DNA from 4 places in the Bradyrhizobium yuanmingense genome. Region 4 is predicted to be linked to each of the others. Evidence: predicted binding sites of a transcription regulator. Region 4 holds the regulator's gene; each other region holds the start of a gene.
The links. The regulator LexA, encoded in region 4, represses DNA repair genes until DNA is damaged. The targets are predictions, from matches to a motif close to TGTTCNNNNTGTGTTCNG.

Region 1: the regulator LexA is predicted to act here: its motif matches at 2,906-2,923, upstream of ruvC (crossover junction endodeoxyribonuclease RuvC).
Region 2: the regulator LexA is predicted to act here: its motif matches at 3,918-3,935, upstream of N2605_RS01460 (DNA recombination protein RmuC).
Region 3: the regulator LexA is predicted to act here: its motif matches at 4,342-4,359, upstream of N2605_RS02615 (ribonuclease T2 family protein).

Annotation. Positions count from the first base shown of each region.
Region 1 is NZ_CP104173.1:6,348,914-6,354,760, reverse strand. It holds gene N2605_RS29430 (methyl-accepting chemotaxis protein) at 118-1,866, opposite strand; gene N2605_RS29425 (YebC/PmpR family DNA-binding transcriptional regulator) at 2,083-2,829, shown strand; gene ruvC (crossover junction endodeoxyribonuclease RuvC) at 2,954-3,481, shown strand; gene ruvA (Holliday junction branch migration protein RuvA) at 3,478-4,095, shown strand; gene N2605_RS29410 (hypothetical protein) at 4,092-4,556, shown strand; gene ruvB (Holliday junction branch migration DNA helicase RuvB) at 4,553-5,605, shown strand; gene N2605_RS29400 (metallophosphoesterase) at 5,735-5,847, shown strand, end outside.
Region 2 is NZ_CP104173.1:318,308-324,154, reverse strand. It holds gene dapE (succinyl-diaminopimelate desuccinylase) at 1-1,162, shown strand, start outside; gene truA (tRNA pseudouridine(38-40) synthase TruA) at 1,333-2,070, opposite strand; gene fmt (methionyl-tRNA formyltransferase) at 2,209-3,132, opposite strand; gene def (peptide deformylase) at 3,269-3,796, opposite strand; gene N2605_RS01460 (DNA recombination protein RmuC) at 3,966-5,165, shown strand; partial or broken gene N2605_RS01455 (GIY-YIG nuclease family protein) at 5,299-5,600, shown strand; gene N2605_RS01450 (AmpG family muropeptide MFS transporter) at 5,796-5,847, shown strand, end outside.
Region 3 is NZ_CP104173.1:545,048-550,894, forward strand. It holds gene uvrC (excinuclease ABC subunit UvrC) at 1-1,145, opposite strand, end outside; gene N2605_RS02600 (outer membrane protein) at 1,396-2,019, shown strand; gene N2605_RS02605 (cold-shock protein) at 2,090-2,305, opposite strand; gene N2605_RS02610 (23S rRNA (adenine(2030)-N(6))-methyltransferase RlmJ) at 2,584-3,444, opposite strand; gene N2605_RS02615 (ribonuclease T2 family protein) at 3,604-4,296, opposite strand; gene N2605_RS02620 (hypothetical protein) at 4,416-4,877, opposite strand; gene N2605_RS02625 (hypothetical protein) at 5,062-5,361, shown strand; gene N2605_RS02630 (DUF3617 domain-containing protein) at 5,407-5,847, shown strand, end outside.
Region 4 is NZ_CP104173.1:3,885,219-3,891,065, reverse strand. It holds gene N2605_RS18285 (ComEC/Rec2 family competence protein) at 1-467, shown strand, start outside; gene N2605_RS18280 (GAF domain-containing protein) at 474-1,415, opposite strand; gene N2605_RS18275 (hypothetical protein) at 1,633-2,067, opposite strand; gene lexA (transcriptional repressor LexA) at 2,457-3,158, opposite strand; gene N2605_RS18265 (molybdopterin molybdotransferase MoeA) at 3,335-4,543, opposite strand; gene N2605_RS18260 (hypothetical protein) at 4,763-4,966, opposite strand; gene N2605_RS18255 (HAD family hydrolase) at 5,125-5,748, opposite strand; gene N2605_RS18250 (alpha-hydroxy acid oxidase) at 5,777-5,847, opposite strand, start outside.

The DNA.
Region 1 (5,847 bases), 2.5 Mb from region 4:
CCGTTGATCGGCTCCTTGGCGGCATTCCGATTCCAGATCCGACCTTAGAGGATGATTCGCGCCCGGCGTCTTGCCCAGGAGTGCAGGTGCGTGCAGGTGCGTGCACGCGCGGGAGCGCTACAGCTTGTAGGCCGTGCGGAAGCCGCCCCAGTGCCGGCCCTGCACGCGGATCGGGACGTCGATCTCCCGCATCATCACCGTGTTCCCGTTGCCCATGTCGCGCGCATAGCTCTGGACCAGGTACGATCGCAGGTTGCGCGCGGCGGCCAGCCCCGCCGGATCGTTGAAGATGCGCCGGTTGCGGCTGTTGGCCGTGTTCCAGGCGACGTCGCCCGGCCGCTGCGGATGCGAATAGATCTTGTTGTGCACCGGCAAAAAGCCGTTGCGGTCGACCATGGCGCAGAACGCCATCCGCGACTCCCGCGCCAGAAAGGCTTCCTGGAACGGCGGCAGGGCGCGGTCGGCCCAGTCGAGATATTTGGTGCGGTATTGCTGCGGATTGGTGCCGCCGATTTCCAAATAGTCCGTGTCGAAGAGGTCGTCGAGCTTGACCTCGCCGCGCGCAACCGCCTGCTCGAATATCTGCGTCAGCGCATTGCCCGCTTCCATGGCACGGGTGACGAACTCGGTGTTCTCCTCATGGATCGACCAGAGCTTGTCCTCGATCTTCTCGTTGAGAGCGGCGGTGGCGCCGACGAATTGCGCGCGGGCGCCGGCCTTCGATTGCTCGATCACGCGCAGGCGGCAGGCGCCGATGTCCTCTAAGCTGCCTTCGATCGTCGCTTGCGGTGCGAGCCGGCTCGCGTCCGCGCCGCCGATCAGCACGCCTTCCATCGCGATTTCATAGACCGGCATCACGGCGCGCGCGGTTTCGAATTTGAGGTGGCAGGGCAGCCGCTCGGTCTTGCGGCGGTCGTCGTGCTCGCTCTGGCGCAGCAGCACCGCGCAGCGCGATTTCAGCTTCTGGGCGAAGGTGGTGACGGCCTTGCCGGCGCTGGCGACGCTCTCGCCATGGGTCTCGGCCGCCTTGGTCGCCGCGTCGATCTCGGCCGCGCTCTCGCCGACCGAGATGATGAACTCCGAGGCGCTGGCGGCATTGCCGGAGACTTCGCTGGTCGTGGCATTCTGCTCGGCGACCGCGCCGTTGACGGTGTCGAACACCGGACGGATCGCCTCGATCGCCTGCGAGATGCGGTGCACGGCGTCCGCCGAACCGGCGGCGTCGCGCTGCAATGCGTCGATCTTCTTCGTGATCTCCTCGGTCGCACTCTGGGTCTGCACCGCGAGCGCCTTGACCTCGGTGGCAACGACGGCAAAGCCTTTTCCGGCTGCGCCCGCGCGCGCGGCCTCGATCGTCGAGTTGAGCGCGAGCAGCGTGGTCTGCCGCGCGATCTGCGCGATCAAATTGACGACGTTGCCGATGGCGGCGGAGGATTCGCGCAGGCGGTCGACATTGGCGCGGGCTTCCTGCGCGGCGGCGCTGGCCTCGTCGGCGAGCTTGCCGGCTTCCCGGACCTGCGCGCCAATCCCTTGCGCGGACTGGGTGAACTTGTCGGCGGCATGGGCGAAGGTGGAGGCGGTGGATTGCGCCGCGTTGGTCCGGCCGGTCAGGGCGTCGGTGCGGTCGCGAATGGCAGCGAGGGTCGCCGCGGTCGCCTCGGCGCCGCCAGCCACCGAATTGGCGGCGCGCTCAAGCTGGCGGATCATGGCGCCGAGCTCGAGTTCCAGCAATTCCAGGATTTCCCGGGCCGAATCACTTTCGGCGGTCGGGGCGGGTGCGGCAGGGGCCGCCGGCTGCGCAGCCTCCGGGGCTGCCGCGGGCGCGGCCGTGTCCGGCAGACGCTTCCGAAATAATCCGAACGCCATCGGGTCTCTCTTGTCGGGGGACGGTCGGGCGCTATTTTCGCAGTCCGGAATGAAATCAGGGTTAACGGTGCCCATCTAGGCAGGCGCCGTTACGGCGGCTACCTTTACAGTGCTACCTCAGGCGCAGCCGAGCCCTTTGATTCCGGTGGGTTGGCGGCCTATAAGGCCGCGCTTCCCACGCTCATCTTTGGCTGACGATTTCTCAAGAGACCACGCATGGCCGGACATTCCCAATTCAAGAACATCATGCACCGCAAGGGGCGGCAGGATGCCCAGAAGTCGAAACTGTTCGGCAAGCTGGCGCGGGAAATCACCGTCGCTGCCAAGCTGGGCACCCCCGACCCCGCCATGAACCCGCGCCTGCGCGCCGCCGTGATCGCTGCGCGCCAGGAGAACATGCCGAAGGACAATATCGAGCGCGCCATCAAGAAGGCGCTCGGCAGCGACGGTGAGAACTATGACGAGATCCGCTACGAGGGCTACGGCCCCGGCGGCGTCGCCGTCATCGTCGAGGCACTGACCGACAATCGCAACCGCGCCGCCTCCGACATCCGCTCCTTCTTCACCAAGTCCGGCGGCAATCTCGGCGAAACCGGCTCAGTCTCCTTCATGTTCGACCGCACCGGCATCATCGAATACGACCGCAGCGTCGCCTCCGACGATGCGGTGCTGGACGCCGCGATCGAGGCCGGCGCCGACGACGTCGTTTCCGGCGAGGGCGGCCACGAGATCTACGCCTCGACCGAAGGCTATCGCGACGTCGCCAAGGCGCTGGAAGCCAAGTTCGGCGAGCCGCGCAAGGCCGCACTGATCTGGAAGCCGCAGAACACGGTTGCGGTCGACGACGAGACCGGCGAGAAGCTCCTGAAGCTGATGGACCTGCTCAACGAGCACGACGACGTCCAGAACGTCTACGCCAATTTCGAGGTGTCGGACGCGCTTGTTGCGAAGATGGGCGGATAGGCCGCTCTCGTGTCCCGGACGCGCTGCAGCGTGAAACGCTGCGGCGCTGGGCCGGGACCCATTCCCCTGTTACTTCCGTTCTGTTTCTGTTTCGCATCCCGCGGCCAGCCGCTATCACTGGCCCATGACTGCGCTCCCGATTCGTGGCCCCGTTCGCATCATCGGCATCGACCCCGGCCTGCGCCGCACCGGCTGGGGCGTGATCGAGGCCGAGGGCAACCGCCTGATCTATGTGGCCTGCGGCTCGGTGGAACCGCCGGACGATTTGCCGCTGGCGAGCCGCCTGCTCGCGATCCATGAGGGGCTCGCTTCCGTCTTGTCCGATCACCGGCCGGTGGAAGCGGCGGTGGAGCAGACCTTCGTCAACAAGGACGGCGTTGCGACGCTGAAGCTCGGCCAGGCCCGCGGCGTCGCCATGCTGGCGCCGGCAATGTTCGGCATCTCTGTCGCCGAATACGCGCCGAACCAGGTCAAGAAGACCGTGGTCGGCGCCGGCCACGCCGACAAGCAACAGATCGCGATGATGCTGAAAATTCTGCTGCCGAAGGCTGAGCCGCCGTCCGCGGACGCAGCCGACGCGCTCGCCATCGCCATCACCCACGCCCATCACCGCCAGAGCACCGCTCTCAGGCTGAAGGTGGTGGGGATATGATCGGCAAGCTCAAGGGCTTGATCGATTCCTACGGCGAGGATTTCGTCATCCTCGACGTTGGCGGCGTCGGCTATCAGGTACATTGCTCCTCGCGCACCTTGCAGCATCTGCCCTCGCCGGGTGAGGCCGCTGTGCTGTCGATCGAGACCTATGTCCGCGAGGACCAGATCAAGCTGTTCGGCTTCCGCACCGATCAGGAGCGCGAATGGTTTCGCCTGCTCCAGACCGTGCAGGGCGTCGGCGCCAAGGTCGCGCTGGCCGTGCTCGGCACGCTGTCGCCGGCCGATCTCGCCAATGCCATCGCGCTGCGCGACAAGGCCGCGGTGGCGCGAACGCCCGGTGTCGGCCCGAAGGTCGCCGAGCGGATCGTCACCGAATTGAAGGACAAGGCGCCGGCCTTTGCCAATGTCGATCCCGCCGTCGTGCATCTCGCCGGCGCCGTCGACGACCAGCGCGCGCCGCGCCCCGTCGCGGATGCGATCTCTGCGCTGGTCAATCTCGGCTACGGCCAGCCGCAGGCCGCCGCGGCGATTGCATCGGCCTCGCGCAGCGCGGGTGAGGGCGCCGAGACGGCGCAGCTGATTCGATTGGGTTTGAAGGAACTGGCCAAGTGAACAACGGCCAGCGCCTCTCCGAGTGGGGTCAAGGTGCGGCACGCCAGCATTTGCGGCGCCTCGGCCGTATGTTCGTCGTCGTCTTCTGCGGAACACTTTTTGCCGGGTATCTTGCAATGCTGGCGTTCTCGGCGTCAGGTTTTTTTCTTAGTCGTGTCATTCGATGCTTTTCGGTCTCGCGCGACCTGATCGGGTTCAGCTGGTTTGCCGTGAAAGGCTTGTTCTTGCCTGCGGCCGTTGTGGCCTTGATGGTTGCAATCTTCCTGCAAATCCGAGGCTCCGTTGTCTGGTGGAACGTTCTCGTTGCAAGCTTGCTTTCGGCGCTGGTGATTGGCTCTGTTGGAAGAGCACTGAGTGAACCGGCTGAGGCATTTGTCTTGCCTGTGGTAAGTTTGATCTTCTTTGCAGGTGCTCAAGCTGCCCTTCTTATCGACAAGCGACTGTGCAGGACTTCCGCATGACCACTCCCCCCCGCATGGTCTCGCCGGAGCGCCGCAGCGATGATGTCGGCGACACCGCGCTGCGGCCGCAATCGCTGTCCGACTTCGTCGGCCAGGCGCAGGCGCGCAAGAATCTCTCGATCTTCATCGAAGCGGCGCGCAAGCGCGGCGAGGCGCTGGACCACGTGCTGTTCGTAGGTCCCCCGGGGCTCGGCAAGACCACGCTGGCGCAGATCGTGGCGAAGGAGCTCGGCGTCGGTTTCCGCGCCACCTCGGGGCCCGTGATCGCCAAGGCCGGCGATCTTGCCGCCCTCTTGACCAATCTCGAAGAGCGCGACGTGCTCTTCATCGACGAGATCCATCGCCTCAGCCCGGCGGTGGAAGAGGTGCTCTATCCCGCGATGGAGGACTTTCAGCTCGACCTCATCATCGGCGAGGGCCCGGCGGCGCGCTCGGTCAAGATCGAGCTGTCGAAATTCACGCTGGTCGGCGCCACCACGCGCGCCGGCCTTCTCACCAATCCCTTGCGCGACCGCTTTGGCATTCCGGTCCGGCTCAACTTCTACACGATCGAGGAGTTGGAGAGCATCGTCAGCCGCGGCGCGCGCGTGCTCAACGTCGGCATGAGTGCGGACGGCGCCAACGAGATCGCGCGCCGCGCCCGCGGCACGCCGCGCATCGCCGGCCGCCTGCTCCGCCGCGTGCGCGATTTCGCCTCGGCGGCCGATGCCGACAAGATTGACCGTAAGATTGCCGACCATGCGCTGAGCGCGCTCGAGGTCGATGCCGCAGGGCTGGACGCGATGGATCGGCGCTATCTCTCGACCATCGCGCTCAACTATGGCGGCGGACCGGTCGGTGTCGAGACCATGGCTGCGGCCTTGTCGGAGCCGCGCGACGCCATCGAAGACATCATCGAGCCCTATCTGATCCAGTGCGGCTATCTGCAGCGCACCCCGCGCGGCCGCCTGCTGACCTCGCACGCCTTCCGTCATCTCGGCATCGCCGAACCCTCGCGCGATGCGGCGGCGCAGTTCGGCCTGTTCGGCACGGATGACAGCGACGAGTGAGCTGCTGAACCTCGCGCCGTTCCGCCTATGATGAATTTCCGTTAACCTCGTGCAGACGATCTGCACGAACGCACCCCAATTCCGCTCCAATCGGATATCATCAAGGCGCCGCATCATCATCGGGCTTCCATGATCACGCGCCGTCATCTTATCCGTTCCATTGGCGGTCTGTCCGCCCTCGGCGTCTCGACCGCAGCCTACGGCGTCGGTGTCGAGCCGGTGCTGCGCCTTCGCGTCACGCG
Region 2 (5,847 bases), 3.6 Mb from region 4:
CGATGCTCTCTCCATTGCCCGCGACCTGATCCGTTGCCCTTCAGTCACTCCGGCCGATGCCGGCGCGCTCGGGGTGCTCGAAAAAATCCTGGGCGCTGCCGGTTTCACCTGTCACCGCGTGACCTTCAGCGAGGAAGGCACCGCCGACGTCGACAATCTCTACGCTCGGATCGGCACCGACGGTCCGCACATCACCTTCGCAGGCCACACCGATGTGGTGCCGCCCGGCGACGAGAGCGCCTGGAGCGTCGGCGCGTTCTCCGGAGAGGTGAAGGACGGTGTGCTGCATGGCCGCGGCGCGGTCGACATGAAAGGCGGCATCGCCTGCTCGGTCGCCGCGGTGCTGGAGCATCTCGCCGCCAACGGCGGCAAGCCGCGCAGCGACGGAAAGGGCTCGATCTCGTTCCTGATCACCGGCGACGAGGAAGACGTCTCGATCAACGGCACCATCAAGCTGCTGAAATGGGTCGCCGATCGCGGCGAGAAATTCGACCATTGCGTGCTCGGCGAGCCTTCCAACGTCGAGACGCTCGGCGACACCATCAAGATCGGCCGGCGCGGCTCGCAATCCGGCACGCTCGTCGTCGACGGCGTGCAGGGCCACGTCGCCTATCCGCACCGCGCCTCCAATCCGGTGCCTGACATCTCGCGGCTGATCGTCGCGATCTCCGACGAGCCGCTCGACCATGGCAGCGCGCAATTCCAGGCGTCCAATCTCGAATTCGTCTCGGTCGACGTCGGCAACAAGGCCTTCAACGTCATCCCCGGCGAGGCCCGCGCAAGATTCAACATCCGCTACAACGACAACCACACCCAGGCGAGCTTGCGTGAATTGGTGGAGACGCGTCTCGCCAAAGCCTGCGGCAACCGCATCAAGGCCCGCATCGTGTGGGAGCCCTCCAACTCGAACGTGTTCGTGACCAAGCCGGGTCCGTTCACCGATCTCGCGGTCTCCGCGATCGAGGAGGTGACGGGACGCAAGCCCGAGCTCTCGACGTCAGGCGGCACGTCGGATGCGCGGTTTATTTCAAGCTATTGCCCCGTGATCGAGTTCGGCCTGGTCGGGCAGACCATGCACCAGGTCGACGAGCGCGTGCCGGTGGCGGATCTGGAGAGGCTGACGAAGGTGTATCGCGGGATTTTGGCGCGGTATTTTGCTTGAGGCAGTGTTGCCTCCACAAACACGACCGTCATCGCCCGGCTTGACCGGGCGATCCAGTATTCCAGAGACGGCAGTGATTGAGCCGAGGCCGCGGCGTACTGGATGCCCGGTCAAGCCGGGGCATGACACCGAGGTTTGGCGAGAGCATGCCCACTCTCTGCGCCGCTCGCCTAATAATCCACCTTCATCAAATACAGCCCCTCAGGCGGGGCGACGATGCCGCAGGCGGTGCGGTTGCGGGCTTTGAGTGCGGCGGAGAGATCGTCGGCGGTCCAGCGGCCCTCGCCGACCCAGACCAGGGATCCCACCATCGAGCGCACCTGGCTGTGCAGGAACGAGCGCGCCGAGGTGATGACGTTGATCTCGCGGCCATCGCGGATCACGTCCAGCTGGTCGAGCGTCTTCTCCGGCGATTTGGCTTGGCACTCGGTGTCGCGAAAGGTGGTGAAATCGTGCTTGCCGAGCAGGCGCTGCGCCGCCGCGTGCATTGCGTCGGCATCGAGCTTGCGCGGCACGCGCCAGGCGTGGCCGACATCGAGCGCGAGATTGGCGCGAGTGTTGACGATGCGATAGCGGTAGTGGCGCTTGACCGCCGAGAAGCGCGCCTCGAAATCGTCGGGCACGATCTCGGCCTCGAGCACCGCGATCGGATGCGGGCGCAGATGCGCGTTGAGCCCGTCGCGAAAACGGCCCGGCGGAAACTGCTTGTCGACGTCGACATGCGCGACCTGGCCGCGCGCATGCACGCCGGCATCGGTGCGGCCGGCACCGTGCACGCGCAGATCCGCCCCGGTCATCGCCTTCACGGCCGCCTCGAGCGCGCCCTGCACCGACGGCAGCGTGTCCTGCACCTGCCAGCCGAAGAACGGCGCGCCGTCATATTCGATGGTGAGCTTGTAGCGGGGCATCGTGTCCAGTTTCGTCGTCATTGCCCGCCTTGTGCGCTGTTGCGCACTGGGGCGGGCAACCCAGTACTCCGCGGCTTATCCGATTGACCGAGAAGCCTCGGCGTACTGGATACCCCGCCTTCGCGGGGTATGACAGTGTCAGGTGAATTTGGATCCCGCCTTTAACGGCACGCCGCGCAGGAAGTCCGCGGCCTGCATGCGGGCCTTGCCCTCGCGCTGCAGCTCGATGATGCGGATGGCGCCGTCGCCGCAGGCGACGGTAAGCTGATCGTCGAGCATTTCGCCAGGCGCGCCGGCGCCTTGCGCCAACTCGCAACGCAGGATTTTGACGCGGGCATCGTCAAGCTCGCTCCAGGCGCCGGGGAACGGCGAGAGGCCATGGACGTGGCGCAGCACTGCGCGCGCCGGCTTTGTCCAGTCGATCCGCGCCTCCGCCTTCTCGATCTTGGCGGCATAGGTGGCGCCGTCCTCGCTCTGCGCCTTGAGCTGGAGCCCGCCGCGTTCGAGCGCGGCCATCGCGCGCACCATCAGGTCGGCCCCCAACCGGGACAGGCGATCGTGCAGGTCGAGCGCGGTCATGCTGTCGGTGATCGTGATGCGCTCGGCCATGGCGACGTCGCCGGTATCTAAGCCGACATCCATCTTCATCACCATCACGCCGCTCTCGGCATCATCAGCCATGATGGCGCGGTTGATCGGCGCGGCGCCGCGCCAGCGCGGCAACAGCGAGGCGTGCAGATTGTAGCAGCCGAGTTTTGGCGCATCGAGGATCGCCTGCGGCAGGATCATGCCATAGGCGACGACGACGGCCGCGTCCGCATCGAAGGCGCGGAACTCGGCCAGCGCCTGCTCGGTCTTCAGAGTCTTCGGCGTCAGCACGGGAATGCCGAGCTTTCGCGCGGCCTCCTCGACCGGCGTCGGCTGCAATTGCAGGCCGCGCCGGCCGCCCGGCTTGGGCGCGCGGGTGTAGACCGCCGCGATCTCGTGCCCATGCGCGACCAGCTCGAGCAGCGTCGGCACGGAGAAATCGGGCGTGCCCATGAAGATGAGGCGAAGGGGCATTTGACGAGACAATCCTTGAAACGAGCAAGGTACTCGTCATGGCCGGGCTTGTCCCGGCCATCCACGTTCGTCCTGCTCGCGGCGGCAAAGAACGTGGATGCCCGGGACAAGCCCGGGCATGACGGCGGAGGAATTATCACTCCGCCGCGCGCTTGGCGGCTTTCTCGAACTTCTTCATGACGCGGTCGCGCTTGAGCTTGGACAGATAGTCGACGAACAGCACACCGTTGAGATGGTCGATCTCGTGCTGGATGCAGGTGGCGTAGAGGCCTTCGGCATCCTCCTCGTGCACCTTACCGTTGAGATCGGTGAAGCGCACGCGCACCTTCGCGGGCCGCTCGACCTCCTCGTAATATTCCGGGATCGAGAGGCAGCCTTCCTCGTAGACCGACAGTTCCTCGGACGAGGCGATGATCTCTGGATTGATGAAGACGCGCGGCAGCGGCTTGGTCTCGCCGTTCTCATCGCGCTTGGCGAGGTCCATGGTGATCAGGCGCAGCGGCTGCGCGACCTGGATCGCCGCCAGCCCAATGCCGGGCGCGTCGTACATGGTCTCGAACATGTCGTCGGCAAGCTTGCGGATCTCCGCCGTGACCTTCTCGATCGGCTTGGAGACCAGGCGCAGCTGCTTGTCGGGCAGGATGATGATTTCTCTGAGGGCCATGGCCGCGATTTAAGCCGCGCGCCGGATGCGGTCAATGCGGCCCGGAACCCCTTAACCCCTCGCTAACCATAAAACTTCACCTTTCATTAACCATGACAATTAGGGCCCGGTTAACCCAGAATGTTCCCTCTTCGTTCGCGAGAGCGCAGCGAATCGGCTACAAGGCGGCATGAACGAGATCATTGTCATGCTGGGCGACTGGCCGGTGCGCATCGTCGATGCGCTGATCGGCTTCGGTGCGCTCGTCCTCATCCTGCTGGTTGTGATTGCGGTTGTGATCGCGCGCTCGGGGCGGCGTGGCGCGGAACTCGCCATGGCGAACGCAATCCGTGCCGACGAGCTCGAGGAGCGGCTCGCCCAGGTGCTGCACGCCCAGAGCGAGGCCTCGGGGCGGGTCGACGCCATGACCCAGGCGCTCGCCGGCCGCCAGGCCGAGATGGCGCGCGCCGTCAACGAGCGACTTGATTCGGTGACGCATCGGGTCGGCCAGTCCATGGAACATTCGACCCGCAACACCATGGAGAGCCTGCGCGCGCTGCATGAACGGCTCGGCATCATCGACAACGCGCACAAGAACCTCACCGACCTCACCACGCAGGTGACCACCCTGCGCGACGTGCTCGCCAACAAGCAGTCGCGCGGCGCGTTCGGCCAGGCGCGGATGGAGGCGATCGTCCAGGACGGTCTGCCCAAGGGCTCCTACGAGTTCCAGTTCACGCTCTCGACCGGCAAGCGGCCGGACTGCGTCGTGTTCCTGCCCGATCAGCGCCCGCTCTGCATCGACGCGAAGTTTCCGCTGGAGGCGATGACGGCGCTGCACGACGCCCGCACCGACGAGGAGCGGCGCGTTGCCACGCAGCGGCTGCGCGGCGACGTGATGAAGCATGTCAGCGACATCGCGGAAAAATACCTCGTCACCGGCGAGACCCAGGAGATGGCGCTGATGTTCGTGCCGTCGGAATCGGTCTACGCCGAGATCCACGACGGCTTCGACGACGTGATCCAGAAAGCCTATCGCGCCCGCGTCGTGCTGGTATCGCCGTCGCTGTTGATGCTCGCGATCCAGGTGATGCAGCAGATCATGAAGGACGCGCGCATGCGCGATGCCGCCGACCAGATCCGCACCGAAGTGATCAAGCTCGGCGACGATTTGGGACGCCTGCGCGACCGCGTGCTCAAGCTGCAAAAGCATTTTGCCGACGTGAACGAGGACGTCCGCCAGGTGCTGATCTCCGCCGACAAGATCGAGAAGCGCGCAGGCCGCATCGAGGAGCTCGATTTCAGCAAGAGCGATGCGCCGGAGACACCGCGGCTGGTGGCGAAGGGAGCGGCAGAGCTGTTTCCGCGCAAGCTCCAGGCGGGGGAGTGAGACTAGGGCACACTGTCGTGCCCCGCGAAGGCGGGGCATCCAGTACGCCGTGACGATCGTTGTTAAGCCGACGTGCCGGCGTTTACTGGATCGCCCGCCTTCGCGGACGATGACGGCGGAATGGAAGGCGAAGATGGATCCACGCCAGTACGACGTGTACATTCTCGCCAGCCGAATTGGCGGCACGCTCTATATCGGCGTGGCGAACGATCTCATCCGCCGGTGGCGCAGCACAGGTTGAAGGTCATCGAAAGCTTCACGGAAAAGTACGACGTCGCCCGACTTGTCTACTTCGAGCAGTTCGACGATCCCGAGAATGCGATCAAGCGGGAGAAGCGGTTGAAGAAGTGGAATAGGGCCTGGAAGGTCCGCTTGATCGAGCAGCATAACCCAAACTGGGATGACCTCTATCCTGGGATAGCCGGACCGTCATGATGGCGTCATGCTCAATGTCATGCCCCGCGAAGGCGGGGCATCCAGTATTCCGCAGCCCGTGTGGTTGAACCAAGACGCCGCGGAGTACTGGATCGTCCGCCTTCGCGGACGATGACACCGAGCGTGTTGGAAGCTCTCCCGTCTCACCAGCTACCGCGAGAGTCTTTTCTCCCAGAATCTGCTAACACGCCCCCCATGACCGCACCCGACGCGACCTCCCCCGCCGCGACTTCCACCGCCTCGCCCT
Region 3 (5,847 bases), 3.3 Mb from region 4:
TGCGAGAGCAGGATGTTCCTCGGCGGCGGCTTGTCGTCGTAGAACTGCGCCAGGAAGGACCCCAGCACCTCCTCGGGCGTAAAGCTCTTCTCCGCGCGCGGAAAATAGGCGCGGTTGCCCCAGTTCTGTCCGGTGCGAAAGAAGAACACCTCGACGCAGGAGAAGCCGCCCTCCTGGTGGATGGCGAACACGTCGGCTTCCTCCACCGTGCGCGGATTGATGCCCTGCTGCGACTGGATCGCCGACAGCGCGGCGAGGCGATCGCGGTACAGTGCGGCGCGCTCGAATTCGAGCTCGTTCGAGGCCTTCTCCATTTCGCCGGCGAGCTCCTGCTTCACCGCATGGCTCTTGCCGGAGAGGAAGTCGCTGGCCTCGCGCACCAGCGTCGAATAGCCGCCGAAATCGATCTCCCGGGTGCAGGGTCCGGCGCAGCGGCGGATCTGGTGGAGCAGGCAGGGCCGGGTGCGGCTCTCGAAGAAGGAATCGGTGCAGGAGCGGATCAAGAACGCGCGCTGCAGCGCCGTGATGGTGCGGTTGACCGCGCCGGCGGAGGCAAACGGGCCGAAATAGCGCCCGGGCCGGGTCTGCGCACCGCGATGTTTCAGGATCTGCGGCGCCCAATGGTCGCCGGTGATCAGGATGTAGGGGAACGACTTGTCGTCGCGAAGCTGCACGTTGAAGCGCGGCCGCAGCTGCTTGATTAGGTTGGCTTCCAGCAGCAGCGCCTCGGTCTCGGTCGTGGTCGAGACGATCTCCACCGTGACGGTGGCCGCGATCATGCGCAGGATGCGGGCCGGCAGCGGCGCACTCTGGCGCGCATAACTGGACAGGCGCTTTTTGACGTTCTTGGCCTTGCCGACATAGAGCACGTCGGCGTTCGCATTGAGCATACGATAGACGCCAGGCGAGGTCGGTGCGAGGCGGACCGCGCGCTCGATCGCCTCGTGACCGGTCGCGAGCGGGCCTTCGCCGACGGCGCCGCTCTCTTCCAGGATGTCCGGCAGCAGGACATCGTCCTCGTCATCGCCCCCTGCCGCCGCGGGATCTACGTCCGGCCCGGCCAGCCGCTCGGGCGGCGTGTCGCTCGCAGCCGGCGGCGCCTTGCGCGCGCGGTCGTCCGGATTGTCGGGGGAATCGTGAACCATGGGACGAATTTAGGCGCTGGGGGGACTGATTTGAAGTTCCGGCCATGCGGCACGCACAGAGGATGGCGGGCAGCTCCCGGTAACGCTTCCTTAAGTCTGTTAAGCGGGCGGTAACCCGGCTTAACAGCCCTTTAACTTAAAACTCTCGATAAATCCTACGCGAAAAGCTCTTGGTTCCGTAACCATGCGGTTTTGCTCGCGCGGCGGCGCGGGCATCGCTCGGGTTGCGACAGTGGCGTTGGAGTGAGTGATGAAGAGGCTCGTTGTGGGCGCAGCCGCGTTCGTTGCGGCCGGCTGGACAGCTTCGGCAGAGGCCGCCGATCTCCAATACGGGCAGCGCGCGCCCTATACCGTCAATCAGCCGCTCAATGCCTATAGCTGGGCGGGTCCCTATCTCGGCGGCTATATCGGCTATGAATGGGGCTCGGTCGACAACAACCCCACCAAGCCGTCCGGCTTCGTCGGCGGTGTGCAGGCCGGCTACAATTTCCAGAACGGCCCGTGGGTGTTCGGCGTCGAGGGCGACATCCAAGCCGCCGGCGCCGACGACACGTTCGCGCCGTGGAAGTTCTCCAATCCGTGGTTCGGCACCCTGCGCGGCCGCGCCGGCTATGCGTTCAACAACGTGCTGTTCTACGGCACCGCCGGTCTCGCCTTCGGCGAGCTGCGCGCGCAGACCTTCGGCTGGTCGGAGTCGCACACCACCGCGGGCTGGACCATCGGCGCCGGTGCAGAAGTCGGCCTCGCGCCGAACTGGAGCGCCAAGCTCGAATATCTCTACATCGATCTGTCGACCAGCCAGTTCGCAATCACGGGCGTGTCAAACGGCTATAGCGCCAACGTTGTCCGCGCAGGCGTGAACTATCGCTTCTGACATTCAAAGAAGAAAATACCGGACCAGCCTCCCGGCCGCTCGCGGCCGGGATTTTTTTTCGCCAGGCTTGCTAGGAGAGGATCACCAGATTGACCGCCTTCGGTCCCTTCCCCTTCTTGTCCGGTTCGACTTCGAAAGTAATACGCTGTCCTTCGGCAAGGTCCTTCAGTCCCGCCCGCTCCACAGCAGTGATGTGAACGAAGACATCGCGACCGCCGTCGTCAGGCTTGATGAAGCCGTAGCCGCGCTCGCCGTTGAAGAACTTGACCGTTCCCGTCATGGCCATCGGGAAACTCCCCCTCATTGCTCCTCCGTCGCGACGCAGACTCACGTCGCGACATGACCGGGCCTTACGGAGCCCGGGAGCTGGCCATCCTTGGACGGACCTGATCGGTCCGGCGGGATCTTTCTTAGGGCCTTCACTCCGCCGCAACCATTCGCGGAAGCGGAACGTAAAGCCAGTCACGGAAATAGCATAATACGGTTCTTTGCAGATTGACTACCGGTCCTGCATATTTTTCCCAAGAATGCCGGAGTGTTACGGCTTGGCGTCAATGCTTGGCGCTAAGGCTTGGGCACCTCCAGCCGGAATCTGGCAGCACCGCCCTGGCCGAGCGGTATTTCCAGCTCCGGCAGAATGGTCTTGAGCTCGCCGTGCAGCGTGTAGGGCGGGTTGACGATCAGGAGACCGGTGGAGGTGAGGGCGGCGCTGTCGGCTTGCGGCGCGACGCTGAATTCGAGGCGCAGGCATTTTCCAGGCGGCTTTGCTGCAGCTGCGAGCCGCGCCACGGCTTGTGCCAGCGTGTCGGTGGCGCGCCGGTTCTTGGCGGGATACCAGATTACGTAGATACCGGTCGGCCATTTCGCGAACGCTGCCGAGAAGGCTTCGCCGAGCCGCTCGAACTCGTCCTTGGCCTCGAAGGGCGGATCGATCAGCACGAGGCCACGCCGCTCCTTCGGCGGCACGAAGGCCGGCAGCGCCACCCAGCCGTCGAGATCGACCACGCGGGCCTGCTCGTCGCGGCGCAGCGCATCGATCAGCGCTTTGCGGGCCTTCGGCTCGAGCTCGCAGGCGACGAGCCGGTCCTGCGGCCTGAGCAGGCCGCGCGCGATCAACGGCGAGCCCGGATAGGCCTTGAGCTCCCCCTTTGGGTTGAAGGCGCGGACGATGTCGAGATAAGGCTTCGTCAGCGCTGCGCTCTCGTTCGACAGGCGCGCCTGCAGCAGCCGCGCGATGCCGGTCAGCCATTCGCCGCCGCGGCGCGCCTCGTCGCTGTTGAGATCGTAGAGGCCGGCGCCGGCGTGGGTGTCGATGACGCGGAACGCTGCCGGCTTGTCCTGCAGATAAGTGAGGATGCGCGCCAGCACGATGTGCTTGATGACATCGGCGAAGCTGCCGGCGTGGAAGGCGTGGCGGTAGTTCATGGCGGAGAGTTACGACATCGCGCGCCGAAAGTAACTGCTGTCATTCCGGGGCGGTGCGCAGCACCGAACCCGGAATCCATTGCGCCGCGGGCTATGCTGGTCGATGGATTCCGGGTTCGCGCTTTGCGCGTCCCGGAATGACGATCTGAGACGTCGGCCTCAACCGCCCCTGATCGGCGGCATCGTCACCTGGTCGCGGCGGCAGGCGCGGCGCTCGATCTCGTCGCAGGCGCGAAATTGCAGGTCCTTGCTGAGGCAGATGCGGACCTCGGACAGCCGTGTCCGGTTGCAGGTGACCGAGACGGCGGCATTGCTGAGACCCGGATTGGCCTTGATGAAGGCCTCCTCGACCTCCGCCGGCGCGACGGTCTTGGCCTGCGCCAGATCGAGATATTCGGGCGGGATCTTGATCGCAGCGCGCGCCTTGCGGATCATCTCGAAATAGCCGCGGCCCTCCAGCCCGGAGCAGGTGCCGTGCTTGTTCCATTCGTTGAAGATCAGGCCCGGCGCCGGCATCAAATCGAGCATCGAGGAGACGATGTTGCGGTTCAGCCGCGGCGCCGGGCGCTGGCAATACTCCGGAAAACCGTTCTCGTATTGCGGCCACAGCCCATGTACCACGAAGGCGTAGGGCCGTCCGCCGCATTGCATCTGGGACCGGCCGCCGCGTTCGGCTGCTTCCTCGCAGAACGAGGGCGACCACGACAGCGCCAGCACATAGAAATCGAACTCGCCCGGGGCGTTCTGCCGCTTGTCCTGTGCCTTCGCACCGCCGGCGAGGCTAGCCAACCCCGCAGCAAGAGTGAGCGAGATCATCAAACGGGACAACGAACGCAATCTGGAGTAAAACATGGCGACGCCCCTCAACTAGACTGTGCAAACAGCCTAGCAGGCGATGGGAACATTTCAAGAACAAAATTGGGGCGGCAGTCGTCGGCTGGCTGATCAGCCCGGATCCGCCGCTGTTGGGATCAGGGCTTGGCGGCGCGGCAGGCCGGATTGTAGGCCCAGTTGCGGTCGACGCCGACGACGCACCATTCGACACCGTTGCCGTAGGAGGCGAAGCCGCCATCCTCGATGATCGAGAAATGCACCTTGCGCGGCTTGCCGTCATTGAGCATGGCCTCGCCGGTGCAATAGCGGCGCGGAATGTTGTCGGACTGCCAGGGCCGGAACGCGGTTTCGCGAACGGCGGAGAAGCCGGTGATCTGCAACGAAGAATTCCAGAACTTGGATTCCTTTTCGGCGAATTCGTGCACGATCCTCGGCAGAGCCCAGTCGCAAGGGGCGACGGCGCCGTCATAGCGCGGCCCGCTCAGCCAGAAATTCAGCTCCAGCGGATTGGCGGCCCTGGCCTCGCCGAGTGACAATGCTCCGAACATGAGGCCGAGCACGGCGGCGAAACGGAGCGATTTCTCGAAGGGGGCGCGCATGATCAATCCGGGCAGCTAAGGGTCTTGCGAAGGCCGGACGGTGCCGCGAAGGTTGGAGGAGGTCAAGTGCAGCGCGGCAACACTTCGCAAGGACTTGACCAAGTGTCGCGGCCAACAGGGGTTCGGTTCTTTTCACATGCGTCGCGGCACCGTAAACTGGCGCCAGCCAATTGGAGTGACGGGAATGCGAATCATTGCGGCCGCGGGCCTTCTTGCCAGCCTGGTTGTCTCAGGCATGATGGCGAGCCAGTCGGCGCGCGCCGATTACGTGCCGCCGTTCAAGGGCAACGACACCGGCGGCATCATCGCCTATTCGATGGCGACCCGGGTCGATGCGCGCCAGGTCGCGGTCGATCATTGCGCCCGCTACGGCAAGGTGGCGAAATTCCTGGCCGTGCAGGGCTATGAGGGCGGCTACATCTCGTTCTCGTGCCGCTGGGTGCCTTATGGCGCCGCCGACCGGCCGATCCGCACGCTGTACTGAGCGCTGTCGCAAGGCCGTACTTCTCTATAGCCGGGAGCTTCCCTCATGACGCGCAAACTTGCTTTGCTCGGCTCAATGCTTTGCCTCGCATTGTCGGCAGGCAATGCCCGCGCCGACGACCTGCCGCTGCGCAAGGCAGGTCTTTGGGAGATGAAGCTGGTCACATCAGGCTCGCCCGTGCCCGAGATGATCATGCAGCACTGCACCGACGAGACCGTCGACAAGGAGATGAGCAACAACGTCTCCCCGATGGCCAAGCAGGTCTGCGCCAAGCAGGAGATCAAGAAGACGGCGACCGGCTATGTCAGCGATTCCGAGTGCAGCGTCGCCGGCGTCAGCACGACCTCGCATGCCGAGATCACCGGCGACTTCAACTCGGCCTACACGGTGAAGACCACTTCGCACGCAAAAGGCGGCGTTGCCGGTGCGGCGGGGCGCGACAGCACCACGACGCTGCAAGCCAAGTGGCTCGGGGCCTGCAAGCCG
Region 4 (5,847 bases):
TGATCCGCGCCAGCAAGGACAGCTTCCTGCTGAAGGAGTGGTTGGCTGCCGATGCCGATCCGCGCGATGCCGGCAACGCCTCGTTGGCGAGCGGGGTGTCGTGTGACGAGTCCGGCTGCGTGGCGCCGCTCGCGGACGGACGACTGATCGCGTTGGCGACGCGTATCGACGCGCTGGCCGATGATTGCAGCCGCTCCGCGCTGGTGGTGACGGCGCGGCCTGCGCCACCCGATTGCGCGGCGATGGTGGTCGATCGGGCGCGTCTTGCCAGTCAGGGCGCACTGGCTCTGACGAGACGCGGCGAGGGCTTTTCGGTGCAGGCGGTGAGGACGAGGGGAGCAAGCCGTCCCTGGCTGCCGGCCGGCGCCGGCGAGGGAGATTTCGACGGCAGCCTCGTGCCGAAGGCGGCCGTGCCCCGCAACCGGGACGCAACGCCATCGGAGGCCGACTTGCAGGCCGACGATTGACGCGGATCACAAATACCAGGCCAGCACGGCGTCAAGCCTTCCGTTGCCGATAACCGGCAGGGCCACCATTCGGCTCAGCCCGGCTGCGCAGGCTTCGGAGCCGGCGATCGAGCCGTCAGAGGTGAGATCGTCGTTGAGCGCGGGCATGCCGGTGGCCCAGGCGCCGCCGATGCTGCCTTCGCCCCTGGCGATGGACTGCGCCGCATAGCGTGCGGCGAGGTCGGTCTGCGCGCTGCAATCGCCGGCGCGAAAGACCAGCGCCGAACGGTCCTCGTTCGGGACCCAGATCTCGAAGCGTCGTGCAATCGGCGTTGCCTGCGCGGAGAGGAATGTCAGAACCCAGGTCTGGTCGGTACCGGTTCGGTAGGGCACGCCGACGCCGAGATTGATCCCGACCTTGGCGGCGTCCTCCCAGCGCAGGAAGCTCTTGGCGTCGTGCAAGTCCTTGATGATCAGCGGCAGGCCCGCCTTCCAGGTGCGTCCGGGCAGGCCGAAGCCGCGCGGAAATCTGGTGTGGCGGGAGTTGAATTCGAACATGTCCGCGGTGCCGTAATAGCCATCGACGAGCCCCATCTCATGCGAGAGATCAGGATCGTTGTGCCAGAGTTCGATCGCGCCGACATGCGCCTCGTCGTCGCCGCAGAACAGCACCAGCACGGCTTGCAGGAATTCGCCCGCGAACACCGGCACCGCCACGCCGCAGGTGAGGCCGGCCGCAGCGGCCTGATCGGTCCGCTTGAAATAGGAGTTGGCGAATTTCGTGAGGATGACGGGGTGGCCACAGGCCCAGGCCTTGCCGGGAAGTCCCTCGTCATATCCGAAGTGCAGCTCTTCGCTGACGGCTTTGAACGCGGACAGCCCATCGTCGTAGAGGCCGCCGCCGAATTCCAGCCGCATGCGCGTCCGGTCGGGTACCCAAAGTTCAACGACGCGAATGAAGGTCTTCATCGAGCGTGTCCGCCGCCTCAAACCACGACAGCATCGGTCATTTGGCTGCGGAGCGGACGTTCAAAATGCGGGCAGCACGGCCCAAACTTCGTGCGACGACGAGGCGCGGCGGTGGGCTCGCCGATCGAATGTCCTGAAACACAAACTTGCCGGGCTCGCCGGCCTCGGCCGGCGACGGCAATTTCAATCCCGGGCTCGGCCTGTCGGCCGAAGGGCGTCAGCCGATCGGCAGGCGCGTGATCGTGGGCCGCGTGTCGGCGACGATCTGCGGCTTGTGCTCGCGCTCGGGGGCTGCCTGCGTCACCGGCAATTGCAGCACGGTCGCGCGCTGGCCTTCGACGAGCTGCGTCACCAGCACGTATTTGCCGTCGGGGAATTCGATCGCGTCATGATGGCGATCGGGAATGTGCGGGTCGATCTTGCCGAACTTGCCGACGCGAGAGTTCACGGTGCGCGTCCAGATCCAGCGGTTGTCGTAGCGGACATTGTCGGCGAAAGCGAGCTCCGTCCCCGGCAGCAGACAGACCGCGACGGAGGGATCGGCTTCGGAAGCGAAACCGCGCGTCGAGGTGCCGCGGAAGGTTGTCGTGACGATCGTCTCGCCGACTTCGGCGGGGCGCGTCGCGACGGCATGCAGGCTGTAGTCACACATCGGGTGCTCCTCATGCTGGGATAGCGACCCGCGTCTCTTTCGAGGCGCAGGCCTCTATCAGAGTGGAAGCATACAACGCTCTGCTCGGTTATGGGCAAATCTGCGGCTCGCGTCCGCAGCGCGCGATCACATTATCTTTCCCGGATTCGATAGGAACAAACCTCGCGTCCTTGCATTCGGCCGGAGCTATCAGCACTGCCGGCACAACTCTACCGGTGAAGCAGAGCGAGATTGCTGCGCGCCTGCGCGGGCGAATGTCGCGCGGGAAGATGGACCGGACAGCCGGCGCAGAACCAGAGAAACCGTCCAGCCGGAGCGGACAAGTATCCGCTCCGATCCTGGATCGCCGATGCCGATCGAAACGCGCCGCGCGCTTGATGTTTCCCGTATCAGTACTTCCGGTAAAGCCCGATCAGCTTGCCCTGGATCTTCACGCGGTTCGGCGGAAGAATGCGGACCTCGTAGGCGGCATTGGCGGGCTCGAGCGCGATCGAGGCGCCGCGGCGGCGGAAGCGCTTGAGCGTGGCCTCCTCGTCGTCGATCAATGCCACCACGATGTCGCCGGTATTTGCGGTCTCGTTGCGCTGGATCAGCGCCATGTCGCCGTCGAGGATGCCGGCCTCGACCATCGAATCGCCGCGCACTTCGAGCGCGTAGTGCTCGCCCGAGCCGAGCATGTCCGGCGGCACGCTGATGGTATGGCTGCGGGTCTGCAGCGCCTCGATCGGCGTGCCGGCGGCGATGCGGCCCATCACGGGCACCGCGACGGGGCGCTCGCCCTCGTCCGCAGGCGGGCTGGAGCTCGCGCGCACCTTGCCGAGATTGCCCTCGATCACGCTCGGGGTGAAGCCACGGCGATTGCCGGCGGCGGCCTGGAGCTCGGGCAGCTTGATCACCTCGATGGCACGGGCACGGTTGGGCAGGCGGCGAATGAAGCCGCGCTCCTCGAGCGCAGTGATCAGGCGATGGATGCCTGACTTCGAGCGCAGGTCGAGCGCATCCTTCATCTCGTCGAAGGACGGCGGCACGCCGCTTTCCTTCAGACGTTCGCTGATGAACCGCAGAAGCTCGTATTGTTTGCGCGTCAACATCTCGACCAAAGTCCCCCGGTTGATGTCGTTCGATTCCGACACGATGAAGCCGGCACTAAGCCGCTACATCCTCGAAACAAATCATGAACGGACACTATATGTTCGATATGTGTTCCGCAACTGCTTAATTTATGGTGAACGCGGCCAAGCTCGCGGAATGCGTGTGGCTGGGCGGCTCAGACGGGCAGCCGGAGCACCTCGCAAGGCGTGCCGGCCTCGGCCTTCGGCGCGAACGGTGCGCGCACCAGAAGTACCTGTGCCGCAGCGAGATTCGCAAGAAGGGAGGAGTCCTGATGGCTGACCGGAAGGGCGACGCGCGTGCCGTCGTCGCGCTCCTCCAGCCGCGCACGCAGATAGTCCTCGCGCTGGTCGTTGGCGGCGAGATCGCGGCCCAGCACGGCGCGCTCGCGCCGATGATGAATCGCTAAACGGCCCGACAGGGCGCGAATCAAGGGGACCATGAACAGGAAGGCGCACACGTAGGACGACACGGGATTGCCGGGCAGGCCAATCACGCGCATCGCGCCTATCCGACCGTGCATCATCGGCTTGCCCGGCCGGATCGCGATCTTCCAGAACGCCATCGCGATGCCTTCGCCCTTGAGCGCCTGCTGGACCAGGTCGTGGTCGCCGACCGAGGCACCGCCGGTCGTGATCAGGATGTCGGCGCCGCTCTCGCGCGCGCGGCGGATGCCGGCGGACGTCGCCTCCAGTGTATCGGCGGCAATTCCGAGGTCGATGGTCTCGGCGCCCTCGCTGCGGGCGAGCGCATGCAGGGCATAGCCGTTGGAATAGACGATCTGGCCGCGACCAGGCGTGGTGCCCGGCATCACGAGCTCGTCGCCGGTGGCGAGAACGGCAACCCTCGGGCGGCGGATGACGGCGAGATGCGGATGATTCATTCCGGCGGCAAGGGCGAGATCGCGCTCGGTGAGGCGGATTCCCTTGCGCAGCAGCACGTCGCCTTCGCGGAAGTCGACGCCTGCAGGGCGGATGTGCCGGCCGAAAATGGCGGCTTCCTTGATCGTCACATGTTTGCCGTCGGCAGCCGTGTCCTCCTGGATCACGACGGCATCGGCGCCGTCGGGAACGACGCCGCCGGTGAAGATCCGCACGGCTTCGCCGGGGCCGACGCTTCCCGCGAACGGCCGGCCCGCCGCGACCTCGCCGACGACGGTCAACCTCGAATCGTTTGCCGCGTCGGCCGTGCGTACGGCATAGCCGTCCATCGCCGACATCGCCTCCGGCGGCTGCGTGCGCCGCGCCGCGACATCGCGGGCGAGCACACGATGGTAGGCCTCGTCGAGGCAAACCATCTGTTCAGCCAGCGGCTCGACGCCGGCCAGCACCGCGGCAAGCGCGTCAGAAACCGGCATCAGGGCCACGGGCGAACTCCTGCTGAGCACATCAGTCAATGGGCGGCGAGAGTTCTAGCCGAGTGCAGGCGTGAGGCAAAGCAGCACGCGGGATGATTTATCCTGCGTGATCGCGGGGTGGAGGAGGTCGGCTCAACTCCGCCGCGGCATGATGCGGAAGGCGAGACAGACCGGAACGAGGATTGCCATGGCAAGGACGAGAATGACGAGCGCCACGGCCAACATCGTTCAACGCCCCGTCGGATCGCCCGGACTGATGTCCGCGACGTCGGGCGGCTTGGGACCCTGATCCTTGTCCGGCAGCGGGTCCGCCTGGGATTTTAGGTCGGCGGCCTTGCTGATCAGCTTGGCGGAGAGGTCAGAATCCGAGGTGGTTCTGGCGAATTCGAGCAGGAGAGAGGCTTGCTTGGTGAGATAGGTCTTGCCCAGCACGTCGATCAGTCCAATGTAGAAGTCCCAACGGACTCATGAGTCCGAAGGGTGGTATTCCGTTCCCGGAACTCTGTATAAAAATGCACAAAGTGATCAGGTTCCACATTTTCAGCAGTTTTTGTTCCGGCAAGTGAGCGCGCTCCGGGCTTTCCCGCGGCTCAGATCCGCAATGCTTTCAATGCGTTCCCGACATCACGCGGCGAGGTGACATGCACGGCGGTCAACCCGCGCGCCCGCGCTCCCTCGATGTTCTCGGCGAGGTCGTCGAAGAACACGATGCGCTCGGCCGGCACGCCGATCGCCGCCACGACATGGTCGAAGGCCTCGGCATCCGGTTTGCGCAGGCCGATGCTGGAGGACAGATACAGCTCGCGGAAATGGCCGAGCAGACCGGCATATTCCTTCGAGAAATAGTCGACGTGCGGCCGATTGGTGTTGGAGAAGGCATAGAGCGGCATCTGCTTCGCCGCCCGCGGCAACAGCTCGGCGATATCAGGCATCTCGCCGGCGAAAATCGCGTTCCAGCCTTCCAGGAATTGCGCATCCGAGATGCCGATCCCGAGCGAGGACCGCAGCGAGGCGAAATAGTCCCCATCGCTGATCTTGCCCATCTCGTGCAACCGGTAGGCCTCGTCGCGCACATAGCGCGCGATGATGGCCTCGGGCTGGCAGCCGGCATGTCCCGCCCAGCAGGCGATCGCCTTGGAGAAGTCGATGTCGAGCACAACGCGCCCGAGGTCGAACAGCAGCGCATCCGCGCTGCCGGGAGAGAGCGATGTCATTGCGTCCTTTTCACTTCGGTATGGCGCGTCAGTAACGATAGGGCTCGTGGTCGAACAGCGGGAACGCGCTGAACACGCTGGGCGCGTTGGTGGCGGCCG